One region of the Kitasatospora setae KM-6054 genome, then DNA from elsewhere that is predicted to be linked to it. Evidence: riboswitches for the same ligand, from Rfam matches in the RefSeq annotation. Region 1 holds a riboswitch; each other region holds the start of a gene.
What was found. Region 1 has a riboswitch for cyclic di-AMP ahead of KSE_RS45705 (transglycosylase family protein). Riboswitches for the same ligand answer to the same signal wherever they lie in the genome.

Region 1 (3,520 bases):
CGTCGACGTTCGGGAAGCGCAGCGTGTGGGTGTGCGCGCCGTCGGGGGCGAGCGCCAGCGTGCCGCGCACCTCGACGTTGCCGGCGCTGGCCAGGGTCAGCGACCGGTCGGCGGCGAACACCAGCGAGCCGGTCTTCTCCACCAGCAGCGAGCCGACCTGCGCGTCGGCGTCCAGCACCACCTTGTCGGCGATCCGCACCGCGCTGCCGGGCCCGGGCACCTTGCCGCCCCAGCCCTTGGCGTCCGACCAGTTCCGGCCGCTCCGGTCGACCGGCGGCGGCTGCGGCGCGGACGGGTCGGGGCTCGCCGAGGCGGGCGGCGGGCCGCCGGTGCCGTGCTGGTGCCCGCCCGCGGGCGTGCTGCCGCCGGGCGGGGCCGGCCGGGCCGAGGTCTCGTCCGCGCCCGCCAGCGACTGCCGCAGCACCACTCCCCCGCCGAGCGCCGCCACCGTCCCGACCGCCAGCCAGGTCAGCATCCTGCGCCGCCCCACCAGCGGCCGCCGGTGCCGGTGCCGGACGGCCGGGGTCTGCTCGCTGTTCCGCTGCTCTTCCACCTCGGCCGCCCTCCCGGGGCCCGCAACCCTGAGTCGTCGGGGGCAGCTTAGGCACGGCCGCCACCCGGACACGTCATGTTCCGGACGGGGTAAGCATCCTGGCGTAGCACCTCCGGACGCCCGTTCGGGAACGTTCGATTCCGCCCGGGCGTATCACCTGATTGACCGTCAACTCACCTTCCCCGCAGAGGAACGGACCGGCCATGGCGAAGACGCCCACCCCCGAGGAGCGCCACCGGTTCGCCTCGACGCGTGCGCAGCAGGGCGGCTTCACCGCGATCCGCTCGCTGGCCCGGTTCGGCGTGGACCCGGTCCTGGCCGCCGACTACGGCCGCCCGCCCGGCTTCGGCACGGCGGTGGAGGCGATCGCCGAGATCGCCGAGACGCACCACCTGCTCACCCTCGCCTCGGCGCACCGGCGCGACTGGCCGCCCACCCTGCCGGAGCGCTTCGCCTGGCGGCACGCGGGCCCGCTGGGCCGGTGCTGGCTCTCCTCCTGCGCCACCGACTACGGCTGGCCGCCCACCGCGGAGCTCCCGCCGCCCGGGCGGGGCGGGGCGGCCGAGTCGGCGGCCGTGCGGGAGCTGGAGGTGCTCCGGCGGGCGGGCGCCGCCGCGCTCGACTCCGGTCGGCGCGCCCTGTTCCCCGTCCCGCTCCGGCCGCTGCGCACCCTGCACGCCGTCGCCGCGGCCGGCATGGCGGAGGTGTACCGGCTGGCCCGCCGGGGCCTGCCGCTGCCCGCCGAGGGGAGCGGCTTCGCCCACCTGGACGCGGAGCCGCCGGGCCCGTGGGCGCGGATCGAGGCCATCACGGACACCTGCCACCGGCTGCACGCGCCCGCCGACCTCCCGCCCGGCCTGCGCGGGCCGCTGGCGGCGCTCAGCCTGCGGTACGCCGCCCGGGAGGCCCGGTCCGCGGCCGGGGGCGAGTGGCTGAGCGCGGCGCGGTCGCGGAAGGACGCTTCCCGACCGGAATTCTGACGGCCCGTCCGGAAAAAGGAATTCGGCCGGACCGCGAGAACCCGCCGCCCCGCCCCGGGGTCGACTCCGCTCCGGCCCCCCTGGAAATAACGCCATCAAATGGACAATTCACCGGCGTGCCGTCCGACCAGAGGGGCATCAACGACTCATATGGCAACCAAAGCCCTTTAACACCCAAAACGGTCACAAGATCCACCTTTTCCTGACGCTCCCGCAGCCCCCGCCAGCGGCAACGGAGTTCCGCCCGGAATTCTTGATCACCTTTTCCGGGGCCCGGAAAACCTTTCCCGGATATTTGCCATTCGCCCTTGAGTCCGCTTAATCTCCTGCCCACGTTCGTGGACACACGGACCCAGCCCACCCGGAACGCCGAGTCCTGCCGCCGGGTGGGTCGGCTCATGCACAACGCACCACGGCAGGGGCGGGGGAACCAGGTAAGTCGCCCCGGGCGGTCGCAGGACCGCACGGGGCTTGGGGTGAAGCCGGGCGCACCGCGAGGTGTGCTCGGCCGGGCGACTCCGGCCCGAATCCGACAGCTCACCTCGCAGGCGTGGGAGAGGAACGCTCCTTCATGCTGCCCATCAGCTCCAAGAACGCCCGCCGCCTGATCGCCACCACCGGCGTCGTCGGCATCGGCCTCACGATTCCCTGCCTGACCGCCGGTTCCGCCTCCGCGGCCACCGTCGCCACCTGGGACAAGGTCGCCCAGTGCGAGTCCAGCGGCAACTGGTCGATCAACACCGGCAACGGCTTCTACGGCGGCCTGCAGTTCACCGCCTCCACCTGGGCCGAGTTCGGCGGCACCGCGTACGCCTCGCGCGCCGACCTCGCCACCAAGGAGCAGCAGATCGCCACCGCCGAGAAGGTGCTGGCCGTCCAGGGCCCCGGCGCCTGGCCCGTCTGCTCCGTCCAGGCCGGCCTGACCAAGGGCGGCGCGGCCCCCCAGGTCGACACCTCCGGCTCGTCCGGCAACTCGTCGTCCTCGTCCTCGTCGTCGTCCTCGAACTCGACCGGCTCCACCCAGTCGCCGTCGCCGTCGCAGTCGCAGTCCGGCGGCACGGACAAGTCCCAGCACTCCTGGTCGCAGTCCCGCCACCAGAACCAGTCCCAGCCCCAGGCCCAGGCGCAGCCCCAGGCCGAGCAGAGCACCCCGGCCGCGACCGACCAGTCGGCCGGCACCTACACCGTGGTGGCGGGCGACTGGCTGTCCGCGATCGCGCAGAGCCAGCACGTGGACGGCGGCTGGCAGAAGCTGTACGACCTGAACCGCTCGGTCCTCACCGAGGGCCCGGACATGATCTACCCGGGTCAGCAGCTCGCCCTGGGCGGCACCGCGACCGCGACCGCGCAGCCGCAGCAGTCCGCCCCGGCCACCAAGTCGTCGAACGGCTCCTCCTACCAGGGCTCGTCCTGGAAGAGCGGCCGCACCGGCGGCAAGGCCGGCGCCTCCACGGCGACCACCGCGGCCAAGAGCGCCACCGGCACCGCCACCACCGCCACCACCGAGGCCAAGACCGCCACCGCCACCACCGCCGTCAAGGCGACCGGTTCCAAGGCCGCGGCGATCGACTTCGCGCTGTCCAAGCTCGGCCAGGCGTACGTCTACGGCGGCACCGGCAACGGCGGCTGGGACTGCTCGGGCCTGACCCAGGCCGCGTTCCGCCAGGCGGGCATCAGCCTGCCGCGGGTCGCCGCCGACCAGGCCGACTACGCGACCCGGGTGTCGCTGGACAGCCTGCAGCCGGGCGACCTGCTGTTCTGGTCGAGCAACGGCGCCAACTCGGGCGTCTACCACGTCGCGCTGTACGTGGGCGACGGCAAGTACGTCGAGGCCGCGAACCCGCGCTCCGGCGTCCGCACCGAGACCGTCGCGAACTGGGCCCCGGACTTCGCGGGCCGCGTCTGATCCGCGAGCGGTGGAGCACCGCTGCCCCCGGAGACCCTGGTCGGCTCCGGGGGCAGCGGCCTATTCTCGGCCGGGACCGAT
Region 2 (3,520 bases), 3.3 Mb from region 1:
ATGAACTCCTGGATGTCGACGTTGGAGTCCGCGTGCGAGCCGCCGTTGAGGATGTTCATCATCGGGACGGGCAGCACGTGGGCGTTCGGGCCGCCCAGGTAGCGGAACAGCGGCAGGTCGCTGGCCTCGGAGGCGGCGTGCGCCACGGCGAGCGAGACGCCGAGGATGGCGTTGGCGCCGAGCGAGGACTTGTCCGGGGTGGCGTCCAGGTCGAGCATGGCCTGGTCGATGAGGCGCTGCTCGGTGGCGTCGTAGCCGACCAGCTCGGGGCCGATCTGCTCGATCACGGCGAGGACGGCCTTCTCGACGCCCTTGCCGAAGTAGCGGTTCTTGTCACCGTCGCGGAGCTCCAGGGCCTCGAAGGCGCCGGTGGAGGCACCCGACGGGACGGCCGCGCGACCGGTGCTGCCGTCGTCGAGACCGACCTCGACCTCGACCGTGGGGTTGCCGCGGGAGTCGAGGATCTCACGGGCTACGACGACATCAATGGACGGCACGAGGCATCTCCTAGCGGAAGCGGATGTGTGGTCGTTACGACCAGAGCCTAGCCGTACACCGCCGCTGGGCCACTCTCGGCCGGGCCCCGTCTCACGGTGTGGCCGGACTACCCCCCGGTAGTTCACCTGTTTGACGGCCGCCGCACCGCTCCCGGCGGCGCGAACCGCGCCGCGCGTGCCGGGGGCGGACGGGGTGTCAGGGGACGCGGCCCTCGTCAGGGCGGCGGCGGGGCCTCGTCAGGCCGCCGGCCGTGCGCGTCCCGGATGCCGGGATCCGGCGCCCCGCGGGGTCAGAGCGCGAGCACCTGGCCGGGGACGATCAGGTCCGGGTCGGCGCCGATCAGCTGGTGGTTGTCCCGGTAGATCCGCTCCCAGCCGCCGGCCACCTGCCGGGCGACGGCGATGCCGGAGAGCGTGTCGCCCTCCCGGACGGTGTAGCCGCCGGCGGTGGCGTCCTGCGGGGCGGCCTGCGGGGCGGCGGCGGGCTGGGAGTCGGTGGAGCGCGGCTGCTCGGCGGGCCGGGTGGGCGTGGCGGTGGGCTTGCCGCCGGGCTTGGCCGGCTTCGTCGGCGGCTGGCCCTTCGGCGGCTGCGGTGCGGGGGTGCGCTCGCCGGAGCGCGAGGCGGCGTCGTCGGAGACGTCGGCGGGCGCGCCGCCCTTGGCGAGTCCGGCCCGCTTGGAGCAGACCGGCCAGGCGCCGGGGCCCTGGCCGGCGAGCACCCGCTCGGCCACCGCGATCTGCTGGGCGCGGCTGGCCTGGTCGGCGCGGGCCGCGTACTGGGCGCCGCCGTAGGCGCGCCAGGTGGAGGAGGTGAACTGCAGGCCGCCGTAGAAACCGTTCCCGGTGTTGGTGTTCCAGTTGCCGCCGCTCTCGCACTGGGCGACGCGGTCCCAGGTGTCGACGGGTGCGGCTGCCGCTCCGGTGGCGGCGAGCAGGGGCAGGGCCAGGCCGACCGAGGCCACGCCGGCGGCGGCGATGACCTTCTCGGCCTTGGTACTACGGCGGTGACGGGCAGCGTTGGAGAACAGCACGGGACTTCCTCTCCGCACGCCTGCGAGGTGAGCTGTCGGGTTCGGACCGGGAGGCTGGCCCGGCCGCCGGACGGTTCGGACGCGGTTGCGCCCGCTCCTCGGCGGCTTCACCCCAAGCCGTTGGGACGACGGCGTTCACACTGGTTCCCCCGCTCCTGTCCGGTACCTGGTCGATGGCCCGAGGACGCGGCGGACAGGACTCGGCGTACCGCGGTCGGGGCCCGGCAGCTGCGGGCATGTCGGAGAGTAGGCAAAGCTGACGAGCAATCACAAGCTCATATCACCATGATCACGCCGAAATTACGGATCTTCGATTCGGGTATACGAACGATCCGCTTATGTCCTGATTTCTCCCGAGCAGGCGTGCGACGCGCGCCCCCGCCCCGGCGCGTCGTCGACCCGGTCGTACGGCGTGTCGGGTGGGTTGAAACGGCGTCAGCGGGGCGTGAAGGAGATCGGGAGGTCGCGCAGACCGCGCATGATCAGCCCGCCCCGCCAGCGCAGTCCGGCCGGATCGGCCGCCAGCCGAACGTCCGGAAGCCTGGTCAGTAGGCTGCCGATCGCGTACTGCCCCTCAAGCCGGGCCAGCGGGGCGCCGATGCAGTAGTGGATGCCGTGACCGAAACCGAGGTGCGGGTTGTCGGCGCGGGCCAGGTCGAGGGTGTTCTCGGCGGCGAACCGGGCCGGGTCGCGGTCGGCCGCGGCGAGCACCACCAGCACCGGGTCGCCGACCGGGATGTCCACCCCGCCGATGGTCAGCGGGGCGGTGGCGAAGCGCCAGGTCGCCAGCTCCACCGGGCCGTCGTAGCGCAGCAGTTCCTCGACGCCGGTGGCCAGCAGGCCGGACTCGCCGCGGGCCAGCGACCCCTGGAGCAGCGCGCGCTGGTCCGGGTTCCGCAGCAGCGCGTACATGCCGTTGCCGATGAGGTTGATGGTGGTCTCGAACCCGGCGAAAAGCAAGATGAAGGCCATCGCCGCGGCCTCGTTCTCGGTGAGGTGCTCACCGTGGTCGCCGGCCCGGATCAGGCCGGAGATCAGGTCGTCGCCGAGGTCGGCCCGCTTGCGGTGGATCAGGTCGGCCAGGTAGCCGCGGATCTGCTTGACGGCGCGGCCCACCCCTCCCCGCTTCCCGCCCGTGTGACGGATCATCATCCCGGCCCAGTCGCGCAGGTCGTCCTGGTCCTCGGGCGGGACGCCGAGCAGGTCGCAGATCGCGTAGATGGGCAGCGGGAAGGCGAACTCGTGGATCAGGTCGGCCTCGCCGCGGCCGGCGAAGGAGTCGATCAGCCGGTCGGTGATCTCCCGCACCCGCGGTTCGAACTCGGCCACCCGGCGCGGGGTGAACGCCTTGGAGACCAGCCGGCGCAGCCGGGTGTGGTCGGGCGGGTCGATGTTCAGCAGGTGGGTCATCAGGTCGGCCTGCCGCTCGCCCGGGATGCCGACCCGTCCGCTGCGGTGGGCCTGCTCGCTGTGGTGCGCCGGGTTCTTCGACAGCCGGGCGTCCGCCAGCGCCTGCCGGGCGTCCGCGTAGCGGGTGACCAGCCAGGCGTCGACCCCGCTCGGCAGGGTGGTGCGGTGCACCGGGGCGTGCTCGCGCAGCCAGGCGTACGCCGGGTAGGGGTCGGCCGCGAACTCCCAGGTGAAGAGTTGCGGATGGGCGGCGCGGGGCTGATCGGGCATGTCTTGACCGTATCGGGAAGCGCCGTCGCGTGAGTCTGGTCACCTGGTGGGTATTCCCTGTTGCGGAGCGTCGGGGCGTGCCTACGATCCTCCGATAACCACAGTGGGCGGCGTGCGGGCCGGCCACGGGTTCGCTCTGAGAGGGGAGCAGACCATGCGGGTAACCGGTGCGGTGGTGGTCGTCGCGGTGCTCGACGGGGGTTCGGGGGCCGACCTGGCCCGCCGGTTCTCCGCGGCGGGCGCGGCCGGCCTGCTCATCGCCGACCTGCGCCCCGGCGTCGCCGAGGACCTGGCCGCCGAACTCGACCGCCC
Region 3 (3,520 bases), 1.0 Mb from region 1:
CGGACTGGGCCCCGCCCACCGCCCTGGTGCTCCCGGTGCTGGCCGGCGCGCTGCTGCTGCGCCCCGGCACCCTGGTGCTGCTGTACGCCGTCGCGGCCCTCGGCCTGGTCACCGAGTCGGTGGTGCACACCGGCGAGCAGCTGGCCGCCGACCTCCCCACCGCCTACAGCCACGGCGTCAGCCCCGGCGCCGCCCTGGTGGTCGGCGCGGTCGGCGTCGCCGGGCTGCTGGTCGCCCAGTTCCGCCGTCGGATCGGCGTGCCCTGGCGCGGCGGCTCCACCATGCTGTTCGACCTGCGCGAACGGATCCGGGTCCAGGGCCGGTTCCCGCAGCTGCCCGACGGCTGGCACACCGACACCGCGCTCCGCCCGGCCGGCGGCCAGTCCTTCTCCGGCGACTTCATGGTCGCCGCCCGCACCGGCCCCGGCGGCCGGGTGCTGGAGACCGTGCTCGCCGACGTCTCCGGCAAGGGCATGGACGCGGGCAGCCGCGCCCTGCTGCTCTCCGGCGCCTTCGGCGGACTGCTCGGCTCGCTGCCCGCCCACGACTTCCTGCCCGCCGCCAACGGCTACCTGCTGCGCCAGGACTGGGCCGAGGGCTTCGCCACCGCCGTCCACCTGGTCATCGACCTGGACACTGGCGAGTACGAACTCCTCTCGGCCGGCCACCTGCCCGGCATGCACCGGCTGGCCGGGGCCGGCCGCTGGGAGGTCAAGGAGGCCGAGGGCCCGCTGCTCGGTGTCTACGACGGCGCCAAGTTCGAGGGCGTGCGCGGCGTCCTGGGCCCCGGCGACCTGCTGATGCTGTGCACCGACGGCATGGTCGAGATCCCCGGCCGCGACCTCGGCGAGGGCATGGACCGGCTGATGGGCGAGGCCGACCGGCTGGTCGCCACCACCCCGGTGAGCGGCCGCTCCGGCGCCGCGGTCCGGCTGATCGACAGCGTCGCCAAGCACGTCAACGACGACCGCGCCGTGCTGCTGGTCTGGCGCCGCTGAACCCCGGCCGCGCGCCGTCCGGACGCTCCCCGTACGCTCTCCGTACCCGCCCCGTACCCGCTCCGTCCGGCCGTGCGCCAACTGTGGTGGACCGGTGTGGAATCGCCCGGCACGGGGTGCCCACGGAGTGTCAAACCCGAACGTTGATCTTCGGCCAATTCCGTTGCCCCACCCGCCCCGTGGGCCACGGCCCGGCTGCCTGCCGGTTTGCCCCCGCGGGCCCCGCGGACGGCCTCCCGCCGACGCTCCGTCAGGACCCGTCCGCTATCGTCGCGGACGGCGAAAATCAGTCCCAGTACGCGGGTTGGGGCCCCCGGTGACGGGGCAAGTCCTTTACGCACTCCGCACGAGCGACCACACTGAGTCCGGATGGAGTGGTGGGGACACGGGGGGCAGGGGCCGGTTTCCGCCTGGAACCATCGCCGGTTCCGACCCGAATCCCCGCCACGAATCGAGGAAGTGAGTCCCCGTGGCCTTCTCCGTCTCCGCCCTTGTCCTGTTCGGCATCATCGTCTTCATCTTCATCCGCAACAAGCAGCTGAAGGGCGGGCACGCGGTCATCGCCGCGCTGTTCGGCTTCATGCTCAGCCAGTCGACGATGGCCGGGCCGATCCAGCAGTTCCTCCAGTCGGTCTCCAAGGCGATCGCGGGCATCGCCGGCTGACCCCCCCGAGACCCCTCCCGGACGGCCGCGGGACCTCCTGCCCCGTCCCGAAGTCCCGTCCGCGGGTGACCAGGGTCACCCGCCCCGTCACGCCTGGTCGGCGCCCGAACGCGCACGGTGACCGAAGTCGCCCGCTGTACGCCGTTCGTGGGCGCACCGTCATGATCCCGTACGCGCAGCGCGGCCTGCCGACGGCGGAGCGTGACCTGGCGGACCGTCAGCCCCCTCCCGGGTCCGGGAACGGGGCTTTTCGGCGCTTGCCAGCTCCGCGAGCCGTGGGTTTTGCTTCCTCCGCAGCCCGGACATCGGCCGGGTGGGCCACCGAGCGGAACGCCTAGTCCTGCCGTCGCTCGGTGCCGACCAGAACACCACGCCACGGCAGGAGCGGGGGAACCACAGGTAGTACGCCGGGCCCGGAACGCACGGGAACGGCTCGGGGTGAAGCCGCGGAGACGCGGCCGGGCAACTCTCGCCCGAACCCGACAGCTCACCTCGCAGGCGTCGGAGAGGAACAGCTTCATGTCCGCTCAGGGCAAGCACCGCAAGCCGCGCCTGGCCACCGTCGTCCGCATCGCCATCGCCACCGGCGTGGCCGGCGCCGCGATCGGCCTCCCGGCCACTGCCGCCTCCGCGCACGGCACCGCCGACCACCAGGACGGCGGCCGCTCGTGGGCCAACGTCTCCGTCGACGCGACCCCGGTCGCCGACACCGCCGCGGACAGCGCCTCCAGCGCCGCCCCGGCCGCCGACCAGACCTACCGGGTCGTCTCCGGCGACACCCTCTCCAAGATCGCCACCGCGAAGAACGTGGACGGCGGCTGGGAGAAGCTCTACCAGGACAACCGCTCGGTCATCGGCGGCAACCCGGACCTGATCCGCCCGGGCCAGCAGCTGACCCTCGGCGGCCAGGCCGCCGCCGCGTCCGCGCCCGCGTCCACCTCCTCGGACACCGCCGCCGCGGCCGCGCCGAAGACCTCGACCGGCACCGCCGCGAAGACCCAGGCCCAGACGAAGACCCAGACCCAGGTCCAGACCCAGACGAAGACCCAGACGAAGACCCAGACCCAGACCCAGAAGTCGACCTCGTCGTCGTCCTCCGCGGCCTCGTCCTCGTCGTCCGCCGCGACCGCCTCCTCCGGCTACGTCGCCCCGGCGCCGGGCAGCGTCACCACCGGCTACAAGGTGGCGGGCTCCAACTGGTCCAGCGGCTACCACACCGGCATCGACTTCCCGGTCTCCACCGGCACCAGCCTGAAGGCGATCGCCGGCGGCACCGTGGTCTCGGCCGGCAACGGCGGCGCCTACGGCAACCAGGTCGTCATCAAGCTGGCCGACGGCAAGTACGCCCAGTACGCGCACCTGTCCTCGATCTCGGTCTCGGCCGGCCAGGCCGTGACCGCGGGCCAGCAGATCGGCCTCTCCGGTGCCACCGGCAACGTGACCGGCCCGCACCTGCACTTCGAGATCCGCACCACCCCGGACTACGGCTCCGACATCGACCCGGTCGCCTACCTGGCCGCCCACGGCGTCAACGTCTGATCCCCGGCACCACTCCCCGGAGGCCCCGCGCGAGAACCACCGCGCGGGGCCTCCGGGCTTCGCCGGGGCGCCCGGCCCCGGAACGGCTCCGGCCCGGCTGCGGAACGGCGAACGGCCCCGACCACCTGGGTGGTCGGGGCCGTCGGCCTCGTGGAGCGGGTGACGAGAATCGAACTCGCGTGACCAGTTTGGAAGACTGGGGCTCTACCATTGAGCTACACCCGCAGGGGAACGCCCGGCACCGCCCCGGAGGCGGTGAGGACTGGCCTAGCGTACCTGGTCGGGTCGGTGGATTGCACACTCCTTCCGCCTCGTCGGC
Region 4 (3,520 bases), 1.4 Mb from region 1:
ATCCCCGACCACACCCACGTCCGACCGCGCACGTGCTGCCAGCCGACCCGCAGCTCGGCCAGGAACCCCTGCCGCCCGCCCGCCGCCGCCCCGGCGACACCGCCGACCGCACCGCCGACGCCCCCTCCTCCCGCGCCCACTGCACCGACCGCGCCCAGGCGGGCCAGTACGGCGGCGCTGGCCGCGAAGCTCACCGCGTCGAGCGCCAGCGCGCCGCCCGGGCCGGCCAGTGCGATCAGTACGCTGGCCAGCGCCGGACCGACCACCAGGCTCGCCGACTGCACGAAGCCGCGCAGGGCGTTCGCCTCGCGCAGTCGGTCGGCGGGGACGAGCAGGAGCAGCAGGCCGGTGGAGGCCGGCAGGAAGAACGCGTCCGCGACACCGAACACCGCCGCCAGCAGAGCGAGCAGCCCGACCCGGGCGGTGCCGGTGAGCAGCAGCACCGCGATGGCCGCCTGGACAGCGCACCGCACCAGGTCGGAGGCCAGCATGATCCGCTGCCTGGGCAGGCGGTCCGCCCAGACGCCGCCGACGAGTGTGAACACCAGCAGCGGGAGCAGGCCCGCCGTCGCGACCAGCCCGACGTCGGCGGCCGAGTCGCTGATCGACAGCACCGCGAAGGGCAGCGCCACGAACGACACCCGGTCGCCCAGGACCGACAACGACTGGCCGACGAACAGCCTGGCGAACCGGCGCTCGGTGCGGAGCACTTCGGGAACCAGCACGCGCACGGGACCTCCTCCACTGACTCGGTGACACGCCCGCGGGAACAGCGAGCAGGGCGATCGTAGGAAGTCCGTCGACACCCTGTCGCGCCATTTATCCGCAACACGGAGATTGCCCGTATTGGCCCCAACTTGCCTCCCCTACAGGCGACTTGCCTCTCCCGAGCCATCCGCCGCCCCACGCCGGGGCCCCTCTCTCCCCCGCAGGCGACCGTTCCAATCCCACCGATCGGCCACACTTCTCCAGCCGATCGACCGACCAACCGACCGGACGACCGGACGACCGGACGGCTCGACCGACGGCGCCGCCCGGCGACTCGGTCAACCACCCGAGACATCGTCAACAGGTCGCCCACACACCAGGCGGCAACCAGCGTGACGAAGGCGTGATCCGGGCGCGACGAGCTTGTGATTGCCACGTTCGAGTGAATAGGCTCCTCCCTGCCCGCACCGCCGGGCCCCGCAGCGCGACAACGCCGAGCCCTGTCCACCGCGTCGCCGGGTCGACCACCACAACCCTTGGGCAGGGGCGGGGGAACCACGTTTGTTGCCGTCCCCCACGGCTAGGGGTGAAGCCGTCAGCGCCGGGCGACCGGAGTGCGGCGGCCGGGCCTCCCTCCCGGTCCGAACCCGACAGCTCACCTCGCAGGCGTGCGGAGAGGATCTCGCATGCTCTTCACGGGTTCGGGACGTCATCGCCGGCAGAGCCAGGCGGAGAAGACCGCCGAGCGCGCGATCGCGGCGGCCGGTGTGGCCGGCCTCGGCATCGCCCTGCCGCTGCTCACCGTGAGCGGCGCGCACGCCGCGCCCAGCGCGGTCTGGGACCGGGTCGCCGAGTGCGAAAGCGGAGGGAACTGGGGCTCCAACGCGGGCAACGGCCTCTACGGCGGCCTGCAGATCAACGCCCAGCGCTGGACCGACTACGGCGGCACCCAGTACGCCCCGCTGCCGGACGGCGCCACCCGCAGCCAGCAGATCGCCGTCGCCGAGCGCATCCTGGCCACCGAGGGCCCGTCGCCCTGGTCCGCCTGCGCGGACGGCGCCGGCCTGAACACCGCCAGCGCGCCGGGCGTCGTCGACGACAACGACTCGGCGAGCGAGACCGGTTCGCTGCGCGGCGCCCGCGGCATCGCGGCGGTCAACGCGGCCCCGGACGGCAGCACCGCACCGGCGGACGGCAGCACCGCACCGGTGTTCTCCGGGCTGCCCGGCTACGACCCGGTCGCGCACGTGTACTGGTACGAGAAGAACGGCGCCTGGTTCTGGACCAGCCACCAGAGCCTGTACGAGCGCTACCTGCAGTTGACGCACCCGCAGCCGCAGCCGAGCACGCCCACCCCGCCCGCCCCGACCGACTCGGCGACCCCCGCTCCCGGCACCCCGACCACGCCCGCCCCGGACGCCTCGGCCACGCCGACCGTCCCGCCGGCCTCCCCCGGCACCCCGCTGGTGCCCACCGGCCCGACCACCACGCCCACCCCGGGCGCCCCCGCCGAGGGCAACAACGGAAACGGCAACAACGGGAACGGCGGAAACGGCAGCGGCCTGTTCCCCACCGCCCCGGTGAGCCCGACCCCGGACGCCCCGACCTCGCCCACCCCGTCCACCCCGTCCGCCTCGTCCGCAACGACGGCCACGCCGAGCGCCCCCGCAACCCCGGCCCCCTCCACCGCCGCACCCACGGACGCGGCTGCGGCCGCCACCCCGGCAGGCCCGGCCGCCGGGTCCGCGCAGCCGTACACCGTCGGCCCGGGCGACACCCTGGCCTCGATCGCCCGCACCCACGCGGTGGACGGCGGCTGGTCCGAGCTCTACGCGTCGAACCAGCAGGTGGTCGGCGGGAACCCGGACCTGATCCACCCGGGCCAGGTGCTGGACCTGAAGTGACACCGGCCCGGGCCGGCCGCCGTCACTTCGGGGCGGCGGCCAGCCCGGTGCAGCCGCGCAGGCCGTCGCGGCGCTGCTGGGCGGTCCGCGCGGCGTTCCCGTTCTGCGGGACGGGCACGCCGCGGCCGTCGATGTGGGCGGGGGTGAAGACCTCGCCGGTGACCCGGCCGTCGGCGGTGACGGTGAGCGTGGTGACGCCGGTCTCGTCGGAGGCGGCGTAGTTCGAGGTGCCGTACCAGAGGAAGTTGCCGAAGCCGTACGCGACGTAGGTCTTCCCGAGCATGCCCGAGCCGAGCATGGTGTGGGCGTGGGTGCCGACCACGGCGGTCGCTCCGGCGTCGGCGAGCTTCTTGGCGAGCGAGGTCTGCGCCCGGGTCGGGCAGGCCACCCCCTCGTCGCCCCAGTGCAGGTAGACCAGGACCACGGGCGCCTGGGCCTTCGCCGCGGTGACGGCGCGCAGCAGCGCGGGCTCGTCGAGGGCGGAGGCGATGCCGGGCTTGTGCGCGCCGGCCCGCCACTTCTGGTTGGTGATCTCGTTGACCTGGCTGGCTCCCAGCACGGCGACCTTCACGCCGCGCACCGTGGTGACGTACGGGGCGTACGCCTCGGCGGCGTCCTTGCCGATGCCGACCACGGGTATCGGGGAGGCGGCCTTCGCGGCGAGGGTGTCGGCGAGGCCGTCGGGGCCGAAGTCGACGGCGTGGTTGTTGGCCTGGGAGACCACGTCGACGCCGGCGTCCTTGAGCGCGTCGAGCGCCTTGGGGGTGGTGCGGAAGGTGTAGGTCTTGGCCTCGGCCTTGCCGCGGCTGGTGATCGCGGTCTCCAGGTTGAGCACCGAGAGGTCGGCGGCGGACAGCGTCGCGGCGATCGGGCCGAGCGCGGTTTCGGTCTTGGACGCGCCGAGCCGG

Region 2: another riboswitch for cyclic di-AMP. It lies ahead of KSE_RS45900 (LysM peptidoglycan-binding domain-containing protein); the one in region 1 lies ahead of KSE_RS45705 (transglycosylase family protein).
Region 3: another riboswitch for cyclic di-AMP. It lies ahead of KSE_RS12920 (M23 family metallopeptidase); the one in region 1 lies ahead of KSE_RS45705 (transglycosylase family protein).
Region 4: another riboswitch for cyclic di-AMP. It lies ahead of KSE_RS45570 (LysM peptidoglycan-binding domain-containing protein); the one in region 1 lies ahead of KSE_RS45705 (transglycosylase family protein).

Annotation. Positions count from the first base shown of each region.
Region 1 covers NC_016109.1:1,907,625-1,911,144, forward strand. The annotation lists gene KSE_RS08410 (G8 domain-containing protein) at 1-553, opposite strand, end outside; gene KSE_RS08415 (hypothetical protein) at 757-1,533, shown strand; cyclic di-AMP (ydaO/yuaA leader) riboswitch at 1,930-2,099, shown strand; gene KSE_RS45705 (transglycosylase family protein) at 2,105-3,439, shown strand.
Region 2 covers NC_016109.1:5,176,226-5,179,745, reverse strand. The annotation lists gene eno (phosphopyruvate hydratase) at 1-497, opposite strand, end outside; gene KSE_RS45900 (LysM peptidoglycan-binding domain-containing protein) at 788-1,528, opposite strand; cyclic di-AMP (ydaO/yuaA leader) riboswitch at 1,532-1,729, opposite strand; gene KSE_RS23050 (cytochrome P450 family protein) at 1,964-3,208, opposite strand; gene KSE_RS38745 (SDR family NAD(P)-dependent oxidoreductase) at 3,363-3,520, shown strand, end outside.
Region 3 covers NC_016109.1:2,932,545-2,936,064, reverse strand. The annotation lists gene KSE_RS12930 (PP2C family protein-serine/threonine phosphatase) at 1-998, shown strand, start outside; gene KSE_RS12925 (hypothetical protein) at 1,468-1,662, shown strand; cyclic di-AMP (ydaO/yuaA leader) riboswitch at 2,024-2,176, shown strand; gene KSE_RS12920 (M23 family metallopeptidase) at 2,182-3,201, shown strand; tRNA gene KSE_RS12915 (tRNA-Gly) at 3,353-3,426, opposite strand.
Region 4 covers NC_016109.1:462,554-466,073, forward strand. The annotation lists gene KSE_RS01925 (MFS transporter) at 1-725, opposite strand, end outside; cyclic di-AMP (ydaO/yuaA leader) riboswitch at 1,224-1,391, shown strand; gene KSE_RS45570 (LysM peptidoglycan-binding domain-containing protein) at 1,395-2,612, shown strand; gene KSE_RS01935 (CapA family protein) at 2,635-3,520, opposite strand, start outside.